4 regions of the Streptomyces sp. NPDC050422 genome follow, and region 2 is predicted to be linked to each of the others. Evidence: riboswitches for the same ligand, from Rfam matches in the RefSeq annotation. Region 2 holds a riboswitch; each other region holds the start of a gene.
What was found. A riboswitch is a leader RNA that binds a small molecule or an ion and turns the genes downstream of it on or off. The one in region 2 is predicted to bind S-adenosylmethionine.

Region 1 (3,178 bases), on a different contig from region 2:
CGGGCCGGGCGGCGTCTGGTGCGTGCGATCGCAAGGCGCCGGGAACTCCTCGTAGCGGAGCTGCTAGGACTTTTCGGCAACGCCGCGAGCAATGGGTCTCCCCTCCTCGAGCGAAGCCGAGAGCTCGGGGAAGTGCCAGACGCCGCCCGGCAGGCGGGACTTTCGAAACACGCCCTAGGGCTTCAGCACGTTCGGCCGGGTACGGACGGCTGTCCGTACCCGGCCGAACGTGCTGAGGGGCCTCAGACCTGGGTGGCCTCGCCACGGTCCGGGACGCAACGGCCGCCCTCGGTGCGGTACTTCCACTGGGCGCCCTCGTTCACGAGCTCCTTGACCGCCCGCAGGAAGCGCTCGACGTGCTCGTCCGGCGTACCGGCGCCGAAGCTGACCCGGATCGCGTTGAGGGACTTCTGACCCGGCTCGGCCTCCGGCGCGCCGCACTCGCCGACGTCCTGCGGGTCGGTGCCGAGCAGGGTGCGCACGAGCGGGTGGGCGCAGAACAGTCCGTCGCGGACCCCGATGCCGTACTCGGCCGAGAGCGCCGCGGCGAAGTGCGAGCTGTTCCAGCCCTCCACCACGAACGAGATGACGCCGACCCGCGGGGCGTCGTCGCCGAACAGCGAGAGCACCTTGACCGCGGGCACCTCGGCGAGTCCGGCGCGGACCTCGGTGACGAGCCGCTGCTCCCGGGTGACGAGGTTGTCGAAGCCGGCCTCGGTGAGCGCCTTGCAGGCGGAGGCGATGGAGTAGACGCCGATGACGTTGGGCGAGCCGGCCTCGTGGCGGGCGGCGGTGGTGTGCCACTCGACGTCCACCCCGCCGTCGGCGCGCCGGGCGACCTGGCGGGACGCGCCGCCGCCGGCCAGGTACGGCTCGGCATCGGTCAGCCAGTCGGAGCGGCCGGCGAGGACGCCGGAGCCGAAGGGCGCGTACAGCTTGTGCCCGGAGAAGGCGACCCAGTCCACGTCCAGCTCGGCGATGTCGACGGGGTGGTGCGGGGCGAGCTGGGCGGCGTCCAGCACGATCCGGGCGCCGCGGGCGTGCGCGGCGGCGGCGAGCTCCCTGACCGGCCACAGTTCGCCGGTGACGTTGGAGGCGCCGGTGACGCAGACCAGCGCGGGGCCGTAGGGGTCGCGGTCGGCCAGCGCCCGCTCCAGGGTCTCGACGGCCTGGGCCGGGGTGCGCGGGGCGTTCAGGTACGTCACCCGGGCGTCGCGCCAGGGCAGCAGCGAGGCGTGGTGCTCGGTCTCGAAGACGAACACCTGACAGTCGGCGGGCAGGACGGCGGCGAGCAGGTTGAGCGAGTCGGTGGTGGACCGGGTGAAGACCACCTGGTCCTCGGCGCGGCAGCCGAGGAACTCCGCGACGCTCTCACGGCTGGACTCGAAGAGGTCCGTGGAGAGCTGCGAGAGGTAGCCGGCACCGCGGTGGACGCTGCCGTAGTAAGGCGCGTACGCGGCCACGTCGTCCCACACCCGCTGCAGGGCCGGGGCGCTGGCGGCGTAGTCCAGCGCGGCGTAGGTGACCTCACCGCCGGTGACCAGCGGAACCGTCACATCCTTGCCCAGAACCGGCAGGGGGGCACAAATCGACTGGTCGGCGGCAGCAGTGAGGACAGACATGACGAACTCCCGTAACAGGCAGGCGAATTCCGCGTGCCTGCGGATACGCGGCAGCACGGAAGGAAGAAAGAGAGGTGTGCGGAGTAGGGCCGAAAGCCCTATCGCATTCGCGTGCTCACAAGAGGCTCCCTGAGGACCAGGACCCCACGGGTGGACATCTCACGATGTCGAGGGGTCCGCGCTTGCCGCAGACCTCGCTGCCTGCGGCCTGGTCTTCACCCGGGGCACCCCGCCACGGACGGAGGGTTGCCGGACAGCGGGCCGGGGCCGTAGTCGCTGTCACTCATGACCTGCGCAGCATCTTGCCATACGTACGAAAACGCGCAAGGCGCAGTCCATGATCTGGACTGCGCCCCGTCTCGTACCCGACGCCCTCTCAGGTGTTGCTGGCCACGACCCATCTCTCCAGCGCCCGGCCCGCCGCGCCCGAGTCGATGGACTCGGCGGCCTTGGTGATCCCCGCGGTGAGCTGCTCGGCGAGCGTGCCCTGCCCCGGGTCCAGCGCGACGAGAGCCGCCGCCGAGTTGAGCAGGACGGCGTCCCGTACGGGCCCCGTCTCCCCCGCGAGCAGCCGGCGGGCCACATCGGCGTTGTACGAGGCGTCGGCGCCGCGCAGGGCGTCCACCGGGACCAGGTCCAGGCCGACGTCGCGCGGGTCGAAGGCCTCCTCGCGCACCGCGCCGTCCCTGGCGATCCAGACGCGGGAGGTCGCGGTGGTGGTCAGCTCGTCCAGGCCGTCGTCACCCCGGAAGACCAGGGCCGAGTTGCCGCGCTCGGCGAGGACGCCCGCGACGATGGGCGCCATCCGGAGGTCCGCGACGCCGATCGCCTGCGACCGCACCTTGGCCGGATTGGTGAGCGGGCCGAGGATGTTGAAGGTGGTCGGCGCGCCGAGCTCCGCCCGGGCCTTCGCCGCGTACCTCAGGGCGGGGTGGAACTTCACGGCGAAGCAGAAGGTGATGCCCGCTTCCTCGGCGACCTCGACGACGCGCTGCGGAGGCAGCTCCAGATTGACGCCGAGCTTGCCCAGGACGTCGGAGGAGCCGCTGGCCGACGACGAGGCGCGGTTGCCGTGCTTGACGACCTTGGCGCCCGTCCCCGCCACGACGATCGCCGACATGGTGGAGATGTTGACCGTCTTGGCCATGTCGCCGCCGGTGCCCACGATGTCGACCGTACGGCCGGGCACATGGATGGTCGTGGCGTGCTCGTACATCGCGCGGACCAGGCCGGAAACCTCCGTGACGGTCTCGCCCTTGGCGCGCAGCGCCACCGCGAAGCCGGCGATCTGCACATCGGTCGCCTCGCCGCTCATGATGCGGTCCATCGCCCAGGCGGTGTCGTCCGCGGTCAGGTCCTGGCCGCGCAGCAGGGGGGTCAGCACGCCGGGCCAGGAACGAGCCGCCACGCTGTCGCCGCCGACCGGGGTCACAACGTTCATGGTCCACTCCTGGGTCCACAGCCGATAAAAGGAACGGGACCACCCTATCGAGCCCCGGGGACAGCGAAGAGCCCCGTCCATGCGATGGACGGGGCTCCTGCTGTGGCGATCAGTT
Region 2 (3,178 bases):
ATCCGCTGCCCGCCGAGCTGGGTGTCCCGGACGGCCCAGCGGCCGGCGAGGATCTGGGTGGGCGTGTCCTCCCACAGCACCTCGTTCATGGCCTCGCCGATGCTCCGCCGGCCTCGGGCCATGGAGTCGGCGAACGCGTCCTCGGTGAGCATCAGCCGCAGGGAGTTGCTGACCCAGTCTGCGGTGGTGAGGTGCCCGGCGGCCGTGATGGCCATCAGGTCGAGCATGTACTCCTCGTCGGTGAACGCCTCGGGGAAGGCGAGCATGCGGGAGGTCACGTCGTCCCCCGGCACGGCCCGCTTCGCGGCCACCAGCCGGGCCATGTGTTCCCCGAACCGCAGATGGGCGCTCTGCGCGTCGGGGCCGCCGTCGGCGAGGTCCTTCAACACCTGGGCGATGTCGGCGCCTTCGTCGTCGGGGAACCCGACCAGACGGGCGAGGACGAGTACGGGGAGGGGCTCGCAGAAGTCGGCGACGAGATCGGCCGTGCCACGGCTGCACACGTCGTCGATCAGCCGGTCCGCCAACTGCTCGCAGTGGCTGCGGATTTCGAACGGGTCAGCACCTTCGAGGGCCGGTCCGACCATGCGCGCGTGCCGTCGGTGTTCCTCCCCCGCGCTGAAGTAGATGGAGGGCAGGGGTCGCCCCACCATCGGCAGCAGGGGCCAGTCGTCGGGGATATGGGGCCACTGGTTCCACAGTCCGACGTCGCGCGGGAACAGCTCGCCGTCGCTGGTGACTTGGTGGAGCTCCCGGTACCCGATGACCAGCCAGGCGGGGAAGCCGCCCGGCAGCTCCACGGGGACGACGGGCCCGTGATCACGCCGCATGGCGCGGTACACGGCCTGCGGTTCGGTCTGGAACCCGGGCCCACCGAGCGGCACGGCACCGGCGTGAGCCGGACAGTCGGGGGGCGGAGAAGGAGAGGGCGGCGCGGGCTCTGTGGAAGAAGGGCGCGTCATGAGTCCTGACTCCTGTGGCGACAGCTGAACGCGTCAAGATCATGCGATCAACGCATGTTCACTATAAGGATTTTGTGTGACCTCGGAACGGTCAACAGCGATCAATCCCACGCCATGAACGGAACAACAGGACGACATCTCAGCACAATTACTGAGCATCGCGATGTACCGCACGAGCTCACCGAGCGGCCGCGACGGGACGGACTACGCCAGAGAGGCACGCCCCCCGGCACAGGCGCCCTCGCACAGCTCGCCGCCCTCCAGCCCGACGTTGACCAGCCCGGCAGCACCCCCGGCCCTGGCACCGGCTCCCCCACCGTCGCCGTCGCCGTGCACGAGCTTCAACGCATGCCAGCGCGCCAGCCAGTACACCCGCCCGCGGTGGCCGGCGAGGGTCTCCCGCAACGCTCCGGGAGCGTGCGTCCACACTGCGGGGAGGCCGCCCGCGTAGTCGAAGGCGGCCCGCAGTTCGACCCACCCGTCGTCGCGGACGTCCCCGGAGGTGAGCAGGATCTCGACGGCCTGCCCCGGCTCCTGGCGGCACTTCTTGGCGTGGATCCAATGCACGCGGTGACCCGCGGCGTAACGGGAGCAGTCGTCGCTCCGCACGGAGTCGTTCTGGGTGAGATGACGCAGCATGGTGAGGTTCGCCTTCCGGGGTGTGGACCCCGGATGCCCTGCACCGCGGTCCGCTGTTCCCCGTACCCTTCGCACGGGGCAGGTCGTCACCCGGAGCACCCGCAGCGGAGCGGGGTGCCGTCCAGCAAGCCGGGGCTGTGCACTGGAACTCATGACCCGAACAAGACTCTAACTCACGCACACCGCACGACCCGACGGGCGGTCAGGGGCGAGTGGCGCCCACGCACGGACACCGCCCGCCCCCCCCCGAACCGTCCCGAGGCGTATCCACTCACCCGGTGACGAGACCCGGGTCGCTCCTGCCGGCCCGGCCGGTCTCGACGTGTCCGGCGTAGCGCCGCAGGAACGTGGCGTCCACGTCGGAGACGACGGTGACGTCGTACCAACTCCTGCTTCCCCGCAGGTCAAGCACGTGTTTCACGGTCGCACCCGCACGGACCGCGAAGGTCTGCACCCCTCCCCCGTACCCGGCGGCGCTGCGTACGGTCAGACGCACGTTCGCGGACCCGGCGTTGACGAAGGTGAGCTCCAACCCACCGCCTGCGGCGACATGACGTGCCGTCACCTCGGGGCCCGCCGCCACCTTCCCGCCGGCCCTGAAGGTACGCAGGAAGCCGTTGGGCCCATGGACGGTGAGGTCGGTCACTCCCTTGGAATAGGCGGTGTTCCAGCTGTCCGCGAGGGACTTGCCGGCCTCGGTGGTGTAGGTCCAGGGCCCGTCGGTGCGGTTCGCGGAGCTCACCAGGAACTGCGCCCCCGCGGCGGCGCCACCGCTGAAGGTGAGGCGGTACTTGCCGGTGGCCGGATCGGCGGCCCCGTCGACGAAGGGTGCGTAGCGCAGCGGCCGGGTGGGCCGGTCCCCCTTCTCCTGCTTGGGCACGCTGCCGGTCGCGGGCGGTACGGGAACGTAGTCGGGGTGCCGGAGGCGGTCCGGCGGCTCGTAGGCGTCGGTCGACGGCAGCGAGATGTCCGAGGCGTCCGTACGACCGAAGTCGAACGCGGAGGTCAGATCGCCGCAGACGGCGCGCCGCCAGGGCGAGATGTTGGGCTCGTGCACGCCGAAGCGCTGCTCCATGAAGCGGATGACGGAGGTGTGGTCGAAGACCTCGGAGCAGGCGAACCCGCCGGTGCTCCACGGTGAGACGACCAGCATGGGCACCCGCTGACCGAGCCCGTAGGGCCCGGCGGTGTACCGGATGTCGCCGGGAAAGTAGTCGGCGGAGGTGTCGACGGTGGACAGCCCCTGCGCGGGTCCCGACGGCACGAAGGGCGGCACGACGTGATCGAAGAAGCCGTCGTTCTCGTCGTAGGTGATGAAGAGGGCGGTCCGGCCCCAGACCTCGGGGTCGGCGGTCAGCGCGTCCAGGACCTGCGAGATGTACCAGGCGCCGTAGTTGGCCGGCCAGTTGGGATGCTCGCTGTATGCCTCCGGAGAGACGATCCACGAGACCTTCGGCAGCGTCCCGGCCCGGACGTCGGCCTTCAGGTCGTCGAGGAGACCGCCGCCGTTCTTGATGTCGGTTCCGGTGCGGGCCTTGTCGTAGAGCGGATCGCCGGGCGCGGCGTCGCGGTAGCTG
Region 3 (3,178 bases), on a different contig from region 2:
GTGAGTGGTCAGCTGGTGCCGAGGCCGGCTTCGCGGAAGGCGTCCAGGCTCGGGCGGATCGTCGCGGTCGCCTGCGAGGTGGCGGCCACCGCGTCCAGCGTCTTGAGGCCGTCTCCGGTGTTCAGGACGACGGTGGTGAGCGCCGGGTCCAGCAGGCCGGCGTCGATCAGCTTCTTCGTCACGCCGACCGTCACCCCGCCCGCGGTCTCGGCGAAGATGCCCTCGGTGCGCGCCAGCAACTTGATCGCGTCGACGACCTGCTCGTCGTTGACGTCCTCGACGGCGCCACCGGTGCGGCGGGCGATGTCCAGGACGTACGGGCCGTCGGCCGGGTTGCCGATCGCCAGGGACTTGGCGATCGTGTTCGGCTTCTGCGGGCGGACCACGTCGTGACCGGCCTTGAAGGCGGCGGAGACCGGGGAGCAGCCCTCGGCCTGGGCACCGAAGATCTTGTACGGCTTGTCCTCGACCAGGCCGAGCTTGATCAGCTCCTGGAGGCCCTTGTCGATCTTCGTGAGCTGCGAGCCGGACGCGATCGGGATGACGATCTGGTCGGGCAGCTGCCAGCCGAGCTGCTCGCAGATCTCGTACGCGAGGGTCTTGGAGCCTTCGCCGTAGTACGGACGCAGGTTGACGTTGACGAAGCCCCAGCCCTCGCCGAGCGGGTCGCCGATGAGCTCGGAGCAGAAGCGGTTGACGTCGTCGTAGTTGCCCTCGATACCGACCAGCTCACCGCCGTACACCGCGGCCATGACGACCTTGCCCTGCTCCAGGTCGTGCGGGATGAACACGCAGGAGCGCAGGCCGGCCCGGGCGGCGGCTGCGCCGACGGCGCCGGCGAGGTTGCCGGTGGAGGAGCAGGACAGGGTGGTGAATCCGAAGGCGCGGGCGGCCTCGACGGCGATCGCGACGACGCGGTCCTTGAAGGAGTGCGTCGGGTTGCCGGAGTCGTCCTTGACGTACAGGCCGCCGGTGACGCCCAGCTCGCGGGCGAGGTTGTCGGCCTTGACCAGCTTGGTGAAGCCGGGGTTGATGTTGGGCTTGTCCGCGACATCGGAGGGGACCGGCAGCAGCGGCGCGTAGCGCCAGATGTTGTTGGGTCCGGCCTCGATGCGCTTCTTCAGCTCGTCCGGGGAGCCGCTCGGCAGGTCGTACGCCACTTCGAGCGGCCCGAAACAGGACGCGCAGGCGAAAAGGGGGCCGAGTGCGAACCGTTCTCCGCATTCGCGACAGGAAAGCGCCGCGGCGGGACCGAGGTCCACGGAAGCTTCGGTGTGTGCTGCAACAGTCTCAACAGCCATGATGGCGAGGTCCTTTCCTCATCTTCCTCGCGACGCATTTCGTCACGAGACGGAATTGGCACCTTCCCCACCTGACCTCGCGGTCGGCGGGAGGGTTGCCGGGACTTCAACGGGCCGTTCCCTCAGTCCCTCTGGATGAGCGCTGTGGCACTGGACCATGGATCCAGGCGTTTATCGGCGGACGGACCCCGGCATGCGACGGTCATCTGCGTTGTTCAAGACTGTAACCGAAGCACCGGACTGTTGAGATAGTCGTCCGTACCGCGAGATGGATCACATACAGGGAGTATCGACCGTGCTGGAAGAGGTCGAACGCTGGCTGACCAGGCGTTCCTGGTCAGCCGCCGACCGTCCGCTGGACCGTCTGCTCGACGCCGGGAACGGCGCGAGCGTGAGTGTGGTGCTGCCCGCGCTGAACGAGGCGGCGACGGTCGGGGACATCGTCACGACGATCCGGCGCGAGCTCATGGAGAAGGTCCGGCTGGTCGACGAGCTCGTGGTGATCGATTCCGGCTCCACGGACGCCACCACCGAGGTCGCCCGCCGGGCGGGCGCCCGGGTGGTCCACCGGGACGCGATCCTGCCCCGCATCCCGGCCGTCCCCGGCAAGGGCGAGGTCCTCTGGCGGTCACTCCTGGTGACCGGCGGCGACATCGTCTGCTTCATCGACGCGGACCTGAAGGACTTCTCGGCGGAGTTCGTCTCCGGCATCGTCGGTCCGCTGCTGACCGATCCCTCGGTGCAGTTCGTCAAGGCGATGTACGACCGCCCGTTCGGCGACACCACGGGGCAGGGCGGCCGGGTCACCGAAATGGTGGCACGCCCGCTGCTCAATCTGCACTGGCCCCAGCTGGCCGGTTTCGTCCAGCCGCTGGGCGGCGAGTACGCCGTGCGCCGCTCACTGCTGGAGCGGCTGCCGTTCCCCGTCGGTTACGGAGTGGAGCTGGGTCTGCTCGTCGACGCCCTGCACACGGTCGGCCTGGACGCGCTCGCCCAGGTCGACGTCGGGGTCAGGAAGCACCGCCACCAGGACGGCCAGGCGCTCGGCCGGATGGCGGCCGCGATCTACCGGACCGCCCAACTCCGCCTGTCCCGCGGGCATCTGGTGCGCCCGTCGCTGACCCAGTTCGAGCGCGGCGAGCACGGATTCGTCCCGCACACCTACCCGGTGGACACCGAGGAGCGGCCGCCGATGCGCGAGATCGAGGAGTACGTTTCACGCCGAGCGGCGTGACACCGTCCGGCTTCGCACGTTTGGGCGGTTGGTGATCGGGCTAGATTCCGCCCATGGTCTCCGAGCACGCCCCTCAGCCCGCTGCCCAGGTTCTCGTCGCGTCCAACCGCGGCCCCGTCTCGTACGCGCTGCGCGAGGACGGCTCCCTCGACTCCCGGCGCGGCGGGGGCGGACTCGTCTCCGGCCTGAGCGCCGTGGACGACAAGATGTGGGTCTGCGCCGCCCTCGGGGACGGTGACCGCGAGGCAGTGCGTCGCGGGGTCGGCGAGCCGGGCGTCCGGATGCTCGACATCGACGCGGACGTGCACGCCGACGCGTACAACGGCATCGCGAACTCGGTGCTCTGGTTCGTCCACCACCTGCTCTACCAGACCCCCGTCGAGCCCGTCTTCGACGCGGAGTTCCGCCGTCAGTGGGCCGCCTTCGAGACGTACAACCGGGCCTTCGCCGAGGCGCTCGCCGAGGAGGCGGGCGAGGGCGCGGCGGTCCTCGTGCAGGACTACCACCTGGCCCTGGTGCCCGGCATGCTCCGCGAGCTCCGCCCCGACCTCAGGATCGGCCACTTCTCGCACACGCCGTGGGCGCCCGTCGACTACTTCCGGCTGCTGCCCGACGACATCGCCGAACAGCTGCTGCGCGGCAT
Region 4 (3,178 bases), on a different contig from region 2:
AGGAACAGGAAGTCGAACTTGGCGCGCTCGGCGGTGCGGGCGAAGTGCGCGAACGAGCTGAACTCGACGTGGCTGCCCGCCGCGGGATCGCTCCACACGGTGGTGTTGTTGACGCCCGGGAAGTGGGCGGCGAGATGGATCTGCTTGAGCGGCTTGCCGGTGCTGTGGCCGGCGCCGTTGCTGGTGCTCATGTCGGTGGTCCCTCCGGCTCAGACGGTGGCGAAGCGGTTGGCGGGGCGGGCGAGTCCGAGCAGCCCGCGCAGGGTGTCGGCCTCGTAGGCGGTCCGGAAGGCGCCTCGGCGCTGCAGTTCCGGCACCAGGTCGCGGGTGATCGCCGGGAGGTCGTGGCCGATCACGGCGGGGCGCAGCCGGAAGCCGGAGAGCCCTGCCGACTGCCATTCCTGGAGCAGGTCCGCCAGTTGCGCGGGTGTGCCGGTGAACACCTTCGCGTCGCTGGAGTACGGGTGTCCCGCGAGGCCGTCGAGACGGTCGCGGCGGGCCGCCGCGGCCGCGGGGTCGTCGTCGAGGAAGACCACGAGGTCCCCGAAGAGGTGCAGGGGGTCCGCCGCCCGTCCCGCTGCCGCCTGTTCGGTGCGGATCTCCTCGACGATGGCTACGGCGTGACCGGTGTCGTGCGGGGTGACGTATCCGATGTCCGTGGAGCGGGCCACCAGCCGGAAGGGCAGGCTCCGGTGCGCCAGGGCGCTGACGACGGGCTGGCCCTGCGGAGGCCGGGGTGTGATCGAGGGGCCCTTGACGCTGAAGTGCCGGCCCTCGAAGTCGATGTAGTGCAGCTTGTCGCGGTCGATGAAGCGTCCCGTGGCCGCGTCCCGGATCTCCGCGCCGTCCTCCCAGCTGTCCCACAGGCGGCGCACCGCCTCGACGTAGTCGGCGGCTTCCCCGAAGAGTTCGCCGGTCAGCTCGCGTACGGCCGGGGTGTCCAGTTCGTCGACGCCGAAGCGCGGGAACGTACGGCGGCCGAAGTGGGCGGCTTCGTGCTGCCGGGCCGACACCTGGACGCGCAGCCCCGCCCGCCCGGTGCTCACGTAGTCGAGGGTGGCGATGGCCTTGGAGATGTGGAACGGCTCGGTGTGGGTGGCGACCACGGTGGGGACGAGCCCGATGTGCCGGGTCAGCGGGGCGACGCGGGCGGCGATGAGCACCGCGTCGAGCCGCCCGCGCTCCTGGTCGGTGCGGTCGTCGGGCTCGGCGAACTGCGAGGACTGGAGCCCGAGCGCGTCCTCGATCGTCACGAAGTCGAGCAGGCCGCGTTCGGCCTCGGTCACGATGTCGGTCCAGTACGCGGCGGTGAGCAGTTCCTCGGGCCGGGCCACCGGCTCGCGCCAGGCGGCGGGGTGCCAGCCCGCGCCGTTGAGCGCGACGGCCAGGTGGAGAGGGGTGGGAAGGGGAGGGTGCGGGGAGGACGATGCGGACACGGGAGGGTGCCTTCCTGAACGACCGTGGATGATCGCCGGGCCTCGTCGGGAGGTGCGGCGTCGCGGGTACGGGTCAGGAACAACAGAGCGCGCCGGCCACGCGCTGGAGGTCGATGTGCGGCCGGGAGTAGAGGTGGACGCGGCGCCGGGGGGCGAGCACCTTGACGAGCGGGCAGGACACCGTTGGCATGGCCCTCGCCTCCGCTCTTCCGGCTCGGCGGGCCCTGGGGCCTCGCGCTTGCGGAACCCGGACGGGCTCCGCCTGGTCGTCACCTGGAGCACCCCGCCGCGCGGGAGGGTTGCCGGTCAGCAAGCCAGGGCTTGACGCTGACGCTCATGACCTGCCGCGAACGCTACGCGCGACGGCCGCGCCGCGCAATGCCCCGTGGATCATGGTCGTGCTCGCCGTGCCCTGAGTCACAACAACGCGGCCGCGCGATCTGTTCCGTCCGGCCGGAACCCGTGCAAGTCCCCTTCTGCGGAGGGTTCCTGGCAACCGTGGTGGTCGTCCCGGACCGGATGTGCCCCGGTTCGGGGCCACCGGTTCAGTCGGTCAGACCGGCTGCGAGGGTCGCCCCGAGCTCCCAGCACGCGTCGATGTCGGACTTGGCGGGTTCTCCCGTGACGGTCACGGCGTCGGCCGCGCGGCGCCATCCGAGGCCCTTCGTGATGGACTCGATGGCCCGAGCCGCCCCGGTCACGTCGTTGCCGCCGTGCACGTAGTACCCGAAGGGGCGGCCCTGCGTCGCGTCCAGACACGGGTAGTAGACCTGGTCGAAGAAGTGCTTGAGGGCGCCCGACATGTAGCCGAGGTTCGCCGGGGTCCCGAGCAGAACGCCGTCGGCGGCGAGCACGTCGGACGCCGTCGCGGCGAGCGCGGCGCGGCGTACGACCCGTACGCCCTCGATCTCGTCCGTCGTCGCACCGGAGACGACGGCTTCGAACAGTGCCTGGCAGTTCGGCGAGGGCGTGTGATGCACGATCAGCAAGGTAGCCACACCGGGAACCCTGCCGTGCCCGCACCGCGGCCGCAAGCGCGGTCCGCCTTGTGCGGCGCGCACTGCGGGCATCGGCCGGTTCCGCCCGGCGCGGCGCGACCACCGCGGGCGGGCCGGCACCACTCGTCTCCGGCGCTTCCGGTGGTCCGGCCTGCTGAGGACCGACGCCGAGCTCATCTGCCGAATCGATTGCCCCGTGTCCTCGATGTCATCGACTATGCATCCATGAGTGGTCGACGCAGAGGTGCGGCATGAGGTCCGGCCGGGACGCCCGGCAGAGCATCGGCATCCTCGCGGACGATCTCACCAGCGCCGGGGACGGTGCCGCACCGTTCCGCCGGACCGGTCACGAGGCGCGGGTCCTCCTGTCCGCCCCGGCGACAGCACTCCCGCAGGCCCCGGGTGTGACAGCGGTCGACCTGGGAACCCGGCTGCTTGACGAGGCAGCCGCCGCGACGCGTGCCGGGCGGGCAGCCCGCCTGTTCGCCGGCTCCACGCTCCTGTTCAAGACGGTGGACTCGACCCTGCGCGGCCATGTCGCGGCCGAGGTCCGGGCAGCGTGGGCGGGTTCGCGGCGACGAGCCGTCGTCATCGCCCCCGCCTTCCCCGCGGAGGGCAGGGTGACGCGGCAAGCGGTCCAGTACGTGTGGGGCGTGCCGGTCCATGAGAGCGGCTTCGCCCGCGACCCTGTGCATCCGGTGCGGTGCTCGGACCTCACGGCGGTGTTCCCGGACGCCGTTCCGA

Region 1: linked by a shared signal. The riboswitch ahead of ACIBJG_RS08235 (aminotransferase class V-fold PLP-dependent enzyme) and the one ahead of ACIBJG_RS21445 (hypothetical protein) in region 2 are both predicted to bind S-adenosylmethionine.
Region 3: linked by a shared signal. The riboswitch ahead of thrC (threonine synthase) and the one ahead of ACIBJG_RS21445 (hypothetical protein) in region 2 are both predicted to bind S-adenosylmethionine.
Region 4: linked by a shared signal. The riboswitch ahead of ACIBJG_RS18640 (putative leader peptide) and the one ahead of ACIBJG_RS21445 (hypothetical protein) in region 2 are both predicted to bind S-adenosylmethionine.

Annotation. Positions count from the first base shown of each region.
Region 1 is NZ_JBITIE010000005.1:25,332-28,509, reverse strand. It holds gene ACIBJG_RS08235 (aminotransferase class V-fold PLP-dependent enzyme) at 243-1,622, opposite strand; SAM riboswitch class IV at 1,796-1,913, opposite strand; gene trpD (anthranilate phosphoribosyltransferase) at 1,999-3,063, opposite strand.
Region 2 is NZ_JBITIE010000013.1:23,599-26,776, reverse strand. It holds gene ACIBJG_RS21450 (cytochrome P450) at 1-962, opposite strand, end outside; gene ACIBJG_RS21445 (hypothetical protein) at 1,167-1,601, opposite strand; SAM riboswitch class IV at 1,649-1,758, opposite strand; gene ACIBJG_RS21440 (phosphocholine-specific phospholipase C) at 1,873-3,178, opposite strand, start outside.
Region 3 is NZ_JBITIE010000014.1:57,486-60,663, forward strand. It holds gene thrC (threonine synthase) at 9-1,301, opposite strand; SAM riboswitch class I at 1,317-1,443, opposite strand; gene ACIBJG_RS22720 (glucosyl-3-phosphoglycerate synthase) at 1,597-2,535, shown strand; gene ACIBJG_RS22725 (trehalose-6-phosphate synthase) at 2,589-3,178, shown strand, end outside.
Region 4 is NZ_JBITIE010000011.1:55,432-58,609, forward strand. It holds gene ACIBJG_RS18630 (NtaA/DmoA family FMN-dependent monooxygenase) at 1-191, opposite strand, end outside; gene ACIBJG_RS18635 (LLM class flavin-dependent oxidoreductase) at 210-1,436, opposite strand; gene ACIBJG_RS18640 (putative leader peptide) at 1,510-1,626, opposite strand; SAM riboswitch class IV at 1,666-1,778, opposite strand; gene ACIBJG_RS18645 (flavodoxin family protein) at 1,982-2,434, opposite strand; gene ACIBJG_RS18650 (four-carbon acid sugar kinase family protein) at 2,686-3,178, shown strand, end outside.